DNA from 3 places in the Actinoplanes sp. NPDC051537 genome. Region 1 is predicted to be linked to each of the others. Evidence: riboswitches for the same ligand, from Rfam matches in the RefSeq annotation. Region 1 holds a riboswitch; each other region holds the start of a gene.

Region 1 (3,255 bases):
CGCGAGGCGCGCCAGGTAGTGCTCGACCGCGTAGCTCGCGGCCGGCGTCGCCACGGTGGCCGCGAACGCCGCCGGCGTGAGCGGCTCGATGTCACCGCGGTCGCGGACGGCACAGGCGCGGTAGATCTCGTAGGCGTCGGCCGCCGAGACGAGCGGGCCCGTGGAAAGCGTCATGGCCGCCACCCTCGCGGGTCGACGGCCATGACGCGAACGAATTTGGTCGGGAGGGTGGACGCACAGCGCCTCCGGCACTGGGGTCGTTGGGCACCTCGAGAGATTGTCGCCAAGCTCGAAAGGTGAGGGGCCTCGTACGGCGTCGGCCCTCCCGCAGAGAGCATCTTGCCGACGCTGAGATGCCCGCGCAAGTCCTCCGGGGATGGAATCTTCAACTATTGGCAGACAGTCGATTACCGACAGTCATCCCAGCAGGCCGGCCTCTCGGGCCCCGCGCAGCGACGGCTTGATCTCATGAGTGGGTCCGACGAGCCCCGCCACCGCGTCCAGGGTCTTGAGTCCCTCGCCCGTGTTGTAGACGACGGTCTCCTTGTCGGGGTCGAGCTTGCCGCTCGCCACCAGCTTCTTGAGCACCGCGACGGTGGTGCCGCCCGCGGTCTCGGCGAAGATACCGGTCGTCTCGGCGAGCAGCCGGATGCCGGCGCGGATCTCGTCGTCGTCGGCGTAGTCCATCCAGCCGCCGGTGCGCCGGACCGACTCGATGGCGTACGCGCCGGCCGCCGGGTCGCCGATGTTCAGCGATTTCGCGATGCCGGTCGGCTTCACCGGGACGATCTCGTCGGTGTCGTTGTGCAGCGCCACCGCGATCGGGTTGCAGCCGGCCGACTGGGCGCCGAAGACGGTCCAGCCGCCCTCAGGCGCGGTGGCCAGGCCGATCTCGACCAGCTCCGAGAACGCCTTGTCCACCTTGGTGAGCAGCTCGCCGGAGGCCATCGGGATGACGACCTGGGCCGGGATGCGCCAGCCGAGCTGCTCGGCGACCTCGTAGCCCAGCGTCTTGGAGCCCTCGGCGTAGAACGGGCGGACGTTCACGTTCACGAACGCGGTGTCCTCGAACTCGTCGGTCTCGACCAGCTCGCCGCAAAGGCGGTTCACGTCGTCGTACGAGCCCTCGATCGCGACCAGCTCGCCGCCGTAGACCGCAGTGGTGATGACCTTGCCCTGCTCCAGGTCGTACGGGATGAAGACGATGCTGGGCACGCCGGCCCGGGCGGCGTGCGCGGCCACCGAGTTGGCCAGGTTGCCGGTCGAGGCGCAGGCGAAGCGGGTGAAGCCGAGGCCGCGGGCGGCGGTGAGCGCCACCGACACGACCCGGTCCTTGAACGAGTGGGTCGGGTTGGCCGAGTCGTCCTTGACGAACAGCGGCGCGCGCAGCCCGACGGCGGCGGCCAGTGCCGGCGCGCTCACCAGCGGGGTCAGGCCGGGGTCGAGGGTGACCCGGGTGGCCGGGTCCTGGCCGGCGGGCAGCAGCCCGGCATAGCGCCAGATGTTCTGCGGTCCGGCCTCGATCTGCTCACGGGTCACCCGCGCGAGAGCGGCCTGGTCGTAGGCCACCTCGAGCGGGCCGAAACACTCGTAACAGGCATGCTGGGCGACCAGCGGGTATTCGGCGCCGCACGCGCGGCAGACGAGGCCACGGGCCGGGGAGTCGGTGGCAGAGGGTGTGCTGACGGCAGACGTCATCGAGGCCTTCCTCTCATCTTTCCCCGCGGCGACCTGCCGGGCGGGGACGGAATTAGCACCTGCCGCGTGCGGCCTCGTCATCGAGACAAACACGGTGGTTGCCGGGGCTTCATCGGGCCGTTCCCTCTGCCCCTCTGGATGAGGTATTCAGTTGTGTTTCCAACACCTTACGTCGCCCTCAGGAAAAGGCGATCCCGGTATCCCGAGGTGTGAGCGACCTCCCTACGAGGTGATGTCCTTCCGGGTGAACCGCCAGAACGCCAGCGACCAGAACAGCGTGGCGTAGCAGACCGCCGCGATCGCCCCCTTGACCAGGTCATCCACCTGTGGCGGGGTGGAGAGCAGGCCGAGCCAGGCGTCGCTGTAGTGGGTCGGCAGGCCGACCCGGATGCTGCCCAGGGCGGTGATCTGGTCGAGGATGCTGGAGAGGATCCAGAGCAGCACCGCGCCGCCGACCGCGCCCAGCGCCGCGTCGGTCAGCACCGAGAGCAGGAACGCCAGCCCGGCCACCACCATCATGATCACGGCGAGGTAGGCGACGATGCCGAGCAGCCGGAGCAGCCCCTGGCCGGGCGGGATGGCGGCGGCCACCGTGCTGCCGAGCGGGTGCCAGCCGTACCGCAGGGTGCCGACGAGCAGGCCGGTTGCGGTCAAGATCAAGAGCGCCAGCAGCGCGTACGCGAGAGCCACCACCAGCTTGACCGCCAGCAGCCGCGCCCGTGGCACCGGGATCGCCAGCAGATAGCGCAGGCTCCCCCAGCTCGCCTCGCTGGCCACCGGGTCGCCGCAGAACAGCGCCACCACCACGACCAGCAGGAAGCCGGCCGAGACCGCGAGGCAGAACAGCGCGAAGTTGAGCCCGCCCGAGGTGGCCAGGTCGACCAGGCTGCCGAACGCCCCGCCGCCGTTGTTGTCGTCGCCGCCGTTGCCGCCGCCGAACTCGAACGCGACCAAAATGATCAAGGGCAACAGAACCATGAAACCCAGGGCCAATTGGGTACGCCGACGCGTCGCCTGCCGCTTGACCTCGGCCCACACCGGCAGCGTCGCCGACGCCCGCCATCCCACCGCCCCGCCCACCGCCCTGGTACGGACTGAAGGCTTGCCCGCTGCCGCGCTCATCGGTCCCCACTTCCCCGCGAGTTGTCGCCGACCAGGGCCAGGAACGCGTCCTCGAGCCGCCGGCGCGGCACCACCCGGTCGACGTCGACGCCGGCCCGCACCAGCGAGGCCACCACCTCGGCCCGGGGTGTGCCGTTCATGTCCACGATCAGGCCGGACGGCCCGTCCGGGGTCACCGAGCGCACGCCCAGCTCTTCCAGCACCCGGGAAGCGGCCGGCACGTCGGAGACGTCGAGCAGCACCGACGGCGACTCCCCGACGATGTCGTCGACCGGGCCCGACGCCACAATCCGGCCCTTGTTGACCACCACGGCGTGCGTGCAGGTCTGCTCCACCTCGGCGAGCAGGTGGCTGGAGACCAGCACCGCCCGGCCGTCGGTCGCGTAGCGCTTGAGCACCCGGCGCATCTCGGCGATCTGCGGCGGGTCGAGCCCG
Region 2 (3,255 bases), on a different contig from region 1:
GTATCAGCGACATTCTCCGCGTCAAGGGCAGCAAGGTTGTCACCGTGACGCCGGACTCGGACGTCAGCCGGCTGCTGGCCCTTCTCGCCGAGCACAAGATCGGCGCGGTGATCGTGTCGGGGGACGGCAGCCGGGTCGACGGGATCGTCAGCGAGCGGGACGTGGTGCGGGCGCTCGCGGCTCGGGGGGCGGCGGTTCTGGGGGAGCCGGTGAGCCGGATCCATACGGTCAGCGTTCGGTCGGTGTCGCCCGAAGCGGCGATCGAGGACGTGGCGCGGCTCATGACCGATCATCGGTTCCGGCACGTTCCGGTGCTCGAGGACGGCGGGCTGGTCGGGGTGGTCAGCATCGGCGACGTGGTGAAGAACCGCATCGACGAGCTGGAGACCGAGCGCAGCAACCTCGAGGGATACATCACCGGCGAGCGGCGCTAGCGGCGGGCGAGCGGCACCAAAGGCCGGCAAGCGGCGCCCAAGCGGCCGGGCGGCCCAAGCGCCGGGCGGCCCAAGCGCCGGGCGGCCCAAGCGCCGGGCGGCCCAAGCGCCGGGCGGCCCAAGCGCCGGGCGGCGCCAGCAGCGGGCGGGCGGCGCGAGCGGCCGATGAGCGGCGAGAGCTAGCGGCGATCGAGCGGGATCTGCTCCCCGGCCTCGATCGCCACCGGCAGGCGGTTCTCCGGCGGCGCCAGGCTGCAGGTGGCGAAATCCGTGTAGGCGCACGGCAGGTTCGTCGCGCGATTGAAATCCAGCAGCACGGTGCCGTCGGCGGCGGGCTGGGGGATCGGCAAACGGCGGCTTGCGGGGTACGTGGTGACGCCCGCCGTGGTGTCCGAGAACAGCGTGGTGAGCGCGCCCGGGCCGCCGGCGAAGGTGAGCAGGCTCAGCGGCACGCCGGCGATCTCGAAGTCGACCCGGCCGGCGGCCTCGTCCGCGTCGGTGAGGCCGTCGACGACCGTGGCCAGCGTGACCGTCTCCGGCGCGGCGAACGCGGTCCAGCGGCCTGGAACGATCCACCGCTCGTCGGGCGGGAATGCGGGCGTCCCCGCGTACGTCAGCCGTCTCTTGTTGTCCGGATGGCGCGGCCGGAGGACGTAGCCGGACCCGCGCCGGGCTATCTCGGCGACGGCATCGCCGAACGCGGCGTCGACGCCCTCCTCGTCGACCGCGCCGAAGTCGTGCGAACCGGCGAGCGGCACCCCACCCACGGTGAGCATCTCGCCCGAGCTCAGCGTGACGGTTACGCCGTTCGATGTCACCGACCATGCGCCCGGCACGTCGTCGAAGCGCTGCGGCGACGCGGTCAGCCAGTACATCCCGGTGATCGAGAGGAACCCGTGCGGCGCCGACCGGCGGCCTTCGACCGCGGCGTGCCACTCGGCCCACTCCTGCGCATACATGGCGACCACCTTATTTGGTACGTTGTCGGGCAGGTCATGAGTGTCAGCGCACAGCCCCGGCTTGCTGACCGGCAACCCTTCCATCCGCGATGGGGTGCCCCGGGTGAGGACCGGGCCTTCGCCGACCGGCGCGGGCAAGCGCGGACCCGCGAGAGGGTCCCCTTTTGCGGAGGTATGTCCGTGTCCCTCGCCGTGCAAACAGCCGACCTCGATGTCATCGGCGCCGGATTTGTCCACCTCGACTACGCCGCGACGGCGCCCTGTGTACGAGTGGCCGCCGACGCCGTGAACGACCTGCTCCCCACCTACGGCAGCGTCCACCGCGGCGCCGGCCCGCGGTCGCGGACGTCCACCCTGGAGTACGAGCGGGCGCGCGCCGTCGTCGCCACGTTCCTCGGCTGCCGGCCCGCTGACCAGGTCGTCTTCACCCGCAACACCACCGACGCGCTCAACCTGCTGGCCCGCGCCCTGCCGCCGGGCACGACCACGGTCGTCTTCGACGGCGAGCACCACGCGAACCTGCTGCCCTGGCCGTCGGTGCTCCGGCTGCCCGCGCCCTCGTCGCCGGCCGAGGCGGTGACGGCGGCCGACCGTGCGCTGCGTGACCTGCGCGGACCGGCGTTGCTAACGGTCACGGGAGCGAGCAATTTGACCGGTGAGGTGTGGCCGGTGCGGGCCCTGGCCGAGGTCGCCCACCGGCACGGCGCCCGGATCGCGGTCGACGCCGCCCAGCTCGCCCCGCACGCGCCGGTGTCGCTGGCCGAACTGGACGCCGACTACGTCGCGCTCTCCGGGCACAAGCTGTACGCACCGTTCGGGGCCGGGGTGCTCGCCGGCCGCGCGGACTGGCTCGATCGCGCCGAGCCGTATCTGGCCGGCGGCGGGGCGAGCGCGTGGGTCGGTGATCGGGCCGGCGACGTGCGCTGGGCGACCGGCCCGGCGAGGCACGAGGGCGGCACTCCGAACCTGCTGGGCGCGGTCGCGCTGGGCGCGGTGTGCGCGGCGCTGTTGGAGACCGACCGCGCCGCGCTGCACACGCACGAGCAGCAGCTGCTCGCCCGCCTGCGGGAGGGCTTGCGGCACCTGCCCGGCGCGGTCGAGGTGAGTTTGTTCGGTACGGCCGCAGAGGAAGTCGAGCGCGTGGGCATCGTCTCCATCGCGCTGCCCGGCCGCGACCCCGTAGCCGTCGCGGAGAAGCTGGCCGACACGTTCGGGATCGGGGTGCGAGCGGGCCAGTTCTGCGCCCACCCCCTGGTCCGGCGTCTGGCCGGCCTTCCCGGGAACGCCGGCTGTGGCGAAGCGGGCCTGTTGCGGGCAAGCTTCGGCCTGGGCACGACGACCGACGACATCGACAGCCTTCTCGGGGCGCTGGGGGTTCTGCTGGCATGAGCACGGACGGACTGCTGCTGGCCGCGATCGTCGAGATGGCGCCGGGACGGGCCGCGGCGGGGCGGCGCTACGAGGACGAGGTGCTCGAGCTGCTGCCGCGGCACGGCGGCGTCCTCGAGCGGCGCACCCGCGGCGTCGACGGCGCGGCCGAGGTGCATCTGATCCGGTTCCGCGACCGGGCCGGCTACGAGTCCTTCATGGCCGACCCCGACCGGGCCGAGTTGCGGCGGCGCGCCGGCGATGCCGCCCCGGCGACGCGGGTGATCGAGGTCGGGGATGTCTGACGGCGGGCTGCGGGTCACGGGCGGCGGCCGGGGCGAGCCGCTGCTGCTGTTGCTGCACGGGCTGGGTGCGACCGCCGACGTCTGGTCCGGGTGGCGGCCACTGCTCGCCGAGCGCTGGCCGGGACGCTGGCTGGCCCCGGACCTGCCCGGCCACGGCGGCTCGGCGCCGCTGCCGGAGTACACGTTCGA
Region 3 (3,255 bases), on a different contig from region 1:
CGGCACGTGTCGAAAACGGGGCGGTGGCTGCGGGTGCGACGGGCCGGGGTCTACCTGCTGGGCTCGTTGTTCTCCGGCGTCGTCACGGTGCTCGCGCTGCCGCTGCTGTGCGTGCCGCGGCTCGCCCGGCTCTGGGCGGGCTGGCATCGGGAGCGTGCGGGGCGGTTGCTCGGCCTGCCGCCGGCATCGCCGGCCACCGCGGGCGCGGGCGCGGCGGAGCTTCGGGCCGGCGCGGGCGCGGGTCCGACCTCGCGGGCGCTGCTCTGGCTGCCGGTGCAGGCGCTGACCGGGGTGGCGCTCGGCCTGCCGGCGCTGCTCTGCGTGGGCAACATCGTGGTCGCGGTGATCGCCGCCTCGCTCTGGTGGGCGTTCGGGTCGCGGGACGGGCCGCGGCTCTTCGTCGACGTGCCCGTGCACGGCTGGGCGACCGCGCTCACCCTCGGTCCACTGCAGATCGTCCTGCTCGCCTTCCTCGCCTACCTGTGCTTCCCGCCCATGGCCCGCGCGCACGCCCGGGTCTGCCTGGCGGTGCTGTCGCACACGACCGACGAGGAGCTGGCCGAGCGGGTCGCCGTGCTGACCCGCACCCGCGCCGACGTGCTCGACGCGCACGGCGCGGAGCTGCGCCGGATCGAGCGCGACCTGCACGACGGCACGCAAGCCCGGCTCGTGGCCATCGCGATGCGGCTGGCCGTGGCCCGCCAGGCCTTCGCCGACAACCCGCGCGACGAGCAGTTCGTGGCCGACCTGCTGCGGGACGCGCACGAGGGGACGGAGGAGGCGATGACCGAGTTGCGCGAGGTGATCCGCACCGTCTACCCGCCGATCCTCGCCGACCGGGGTCTCGACGGCGCGCTGACGGCCGTGACCTCGCGCTGCGGCGTGCCGGCCCGGCTCGACATGGGCGACCTCGGGCGGGTGCCGGCGGCGGTCGAGGCCACGGTCTACTTCGCGGTCGCCGAGGCGCTGACCAACGTCACCAAGCACAGCCGTGCGACCGCGGCCGGCGTCCGCGTCAGCCGCACCGCCGACCGGCTGTCGGTGGTGATCACGGACAACGGCACCGGCGGCGCCGACGATCGGCGGGGGACCGGCCTCGACGGGATTCGTCGCCGGGTTCTCGCGCTCGACGGCGCCCTCGCCCTCGACAGCCCGGCCGGCGGCCCGACGGCGATCACCGTGGAGCTGCCGTGCGGGTCGTGATCGCCGAGGACAACGTCCTGCTCTCCACCGGGCTGGAACTGCTGCTGGGCCGGGCCGGCTTCCGCATCGCGGCCGTCGCCGAAGACGCGGACGCGTTCCTCGCCGCCGTCCGGGAGTATCGGCCCGACGTCACGATCGTCGACATCCGGCTGCCGCCGTCGTTTCGTGACGAGGGCATCCGGGCCGCCCTCCAGGCGCGCCGGGAGCACCCCGGCCTGCCGGTCCTGGTGCTGTCGCAATATGTGGAGCAGCAGTACGCCGCCGAGCTGCTCGCCACCGCCGGCGGTGGCGTCGGCTACCTGCTCAAGGACCGGGTCAGCCGGGTCGACGAGTTCGTCGACGCGCTGCGCCGGGTCGCGGCCGGCGGCACCGCGATGGATCCCGAGGTCATCGCCCAGCTCGTCCGCCGCGCCGGCGACCCGATCGACGCCCTCACGCCGCGCGAACGGGAGGTGCTCGCCCTGATGGCCGAGGGACACGACAACAACGCGATCGCCCGCCAGCTGGTCATCACCGACAACGCCGTCCACAAACACATCGGCAACATCTTCGCCAAGCTGGGCCTCACCGTGACCGACAGCGGCCACCGTCGCGTTCTCGCCGTTCTCGCCTACCTCAACGCCGCCGGTCCTGCGCCCGCCTGAACGCGCGGCCGCCGGGGTGAGTGGTTCGCCCCCGGTTGCGGCGGGGCGGGCGCTGGCGGGCGGCGCTGGCGGGCGGGCGCTGAGGGCGGGCGCTGGCGGGCGGGCGCTGAGGGCGGGCGTCGCGCAGCGGGCGTCGCGCGGCGGTGGAATCGCCTTGCGCGGCGAGCGCTGTGGATGCCAAGGTGTCGGCAGGTCATGAGTGCCAGCGTTCAGCCCCGGCTTGCTGGCCGGCAACCCTCCTTTCGCGGGCGGGGTGCCCCGGGTGAGGACCGGGTCCGGCGCACGGGGCGCCGGGCAAGTCGCGAATGGAGCGTTGCCATGCCCTTTCCCGCTGCCGTCACGTCGTCGCCCGTTCTCGAGGGCGACCGGCTGCGTCTCGAGCCGCTCGACCGGCGCCACGCCGCCGACCTCGCGCTCGCCGCCGAGGAGAGCCGGGACGCGTACCGCTTCACCTGGGTGCCGCGGGCCGAGGAGGCCGGCGACTACATCGAGGAACAGCTCGGGCGGGCCGCGACCGGGTGGCTGATGCCGTTCGCGCAGATCTGGCGCGGGCGCGCGGTCGGGGCGACGGCCTATCTGGACCCGCGGCTCTGGCCCGGCCGCGACGAGCTCTTCGCGGTGGAGATCGGCTTCACCTGGCTGGCGGCCTCGGCCCAGGGGACCGGCCTCAACACCGAGGCCAAACACCTGCTTTTCGGGTACGCGTTCGAGCAGTGGCGGGTCCAGCGGGTCGACCTGAAGACCGACGCCCGCAACGGCCGCTCCCGGGCGGCGATCGAGCGGGTCGGCGGCCGGTTCGAGGGCGTGCTGCGCTCGTTCGGCCGGTCGTGGGCGCCCGGAGAGGAGGGCCGGCTGCGCGACTCGGCCATCTTCTCGGTGCTGGCCGCGGAATGGCCCGCGATCAAGGCCGCCGGCCGGAAGCCTTAGGCTCACACCATGGCGAGCCGGATCGGGGACATGATCGTCGACTGTGCCGACGCCGAGCTGCTGGCCACCTTCTGGTGCGACGTGCTCGGCTACCGCGTCTTCGCCCGGGACGACACCGGCGTGGCCATCCGCGGCGCCCCGGCCAGCCCCGACATCCTGTTCATCCGGGTGCCCGAGCGGAAGACGGCGAAGAACCGGCTGCATTTCGACGTGTGCCCGACCGACCGCTCCCAGGACGAGGAACTGGCCCGCCTGGTCGCCCTCGGCGCGCGCGAGTCGTCGATCAAGGGCAGCGGCTCGTGGGTCGTGCTCGAAGATCCGGAGGGCAACGAGTTCTGCCTGATGGCGAAGCGGATCCCGGCCGAGCCCGAGCCGTTCCACGAGGCCTGACCGGTGCGGATCGCGGCCTGCCAGACCCCGGAGATTCTCGGCGACGTGGACGCCGCGATCGCCGTGGTGCGCGACTTCGCGGGCCGGGCGC

What was found. A riboswitch is a leader RNA that binds a small molecule or an ion and turns the genes downstream of it on or off. The one in region 1 is predicted to bind S-adenosylmethionine.
Region 2: it holds a riboswitch for S-adenosylmethionine, as region 1 does, so the genes downstream of both, ACZ6TB_RS44450 (aminotransferase class V-fold PLP-dependent enzyme) here and thrC (threonine synthase) in region 1, are expected to answer to the same signal.
Region 3: it holds a riboswitch for S-adenosylmethionine, as region 1 does, so the genes downstream of both, ACZ6TB_RS12110 (GNAT family N-acetyltransferase) here and thrC (threonine synthase) in region 1, are expected to answer to the same signal.

The regions. Positions count from the first base shown of each region.
Region 1 covers NZ_JBVJIU010000012.1:314,226-317,480, forward strand. The annotation lists gene ACZ6TB_RS29590 (GNAT family N-acetyltransferase) at 1-174, opposite strand, end outside; gene thrC (threonine synthase) at 418-1,698, opposite strand; SAM riboswitch class I at 1,709-1,843, opposite strand; gene ACZ6TB_RS29600 (ABC transporter permease) at 1,921-2,820, opposite strand; gene ACZ6TB_RS29605 (alpha/beta fold hydrolase) at 2,817-3,255, opposite strand, start outside.
Region 2 covers NZ_JBVJIU010000027.1:61,134-64,388, forward strand. The annotation lists gene ACZ6TB_RS44440 (CBS domain-containing protein) at 1-434, shown strand, start outside; gene ACZ6TB_RS44445 (DUF1684 domain-containing protein) at 614-1,393, opposite strand; SAM riboswitch class IV at 1,426-1,540, shown strand; gene ACZ6TB_RS44450 (aminotransferase class V-fold PLP-dependent enzyme) at 1,568-2,782, shown strand; gene ACZ6TB_RS44455 (hypothetical protein) at 2,779-3,066, shown strand; gene ACZ6TB_RS44460 (alpha/beta fold hydrolase) at 3,059-3,255, shown strand, end outside.
Region 3 covers NZ_JBVJIU010000004.1:511,930-515,184, forward strand. The annotation lists gene ACZ6TB_RS12100 (sensor histidine kinase) at 7-1,203, shown strand; gene ACZ6TB_RS12105 (response regulator) at 1,191-1,847, shown strand; SAM riboswitch class IV at 2,039-2,154, shown strand; gene ACZ6TB_RS12110 (GNAT family N-acetyltransferase) at 2,166-2,774, shown strand; gene ACZ6TB_RS12115 (VOC family protein) at 2,784-3,164, shown strand; gene ACZ6TB_RS12120 (carbon-nitrogen hydrolase family protein) at 3,168-3,255, shown strand, end outside.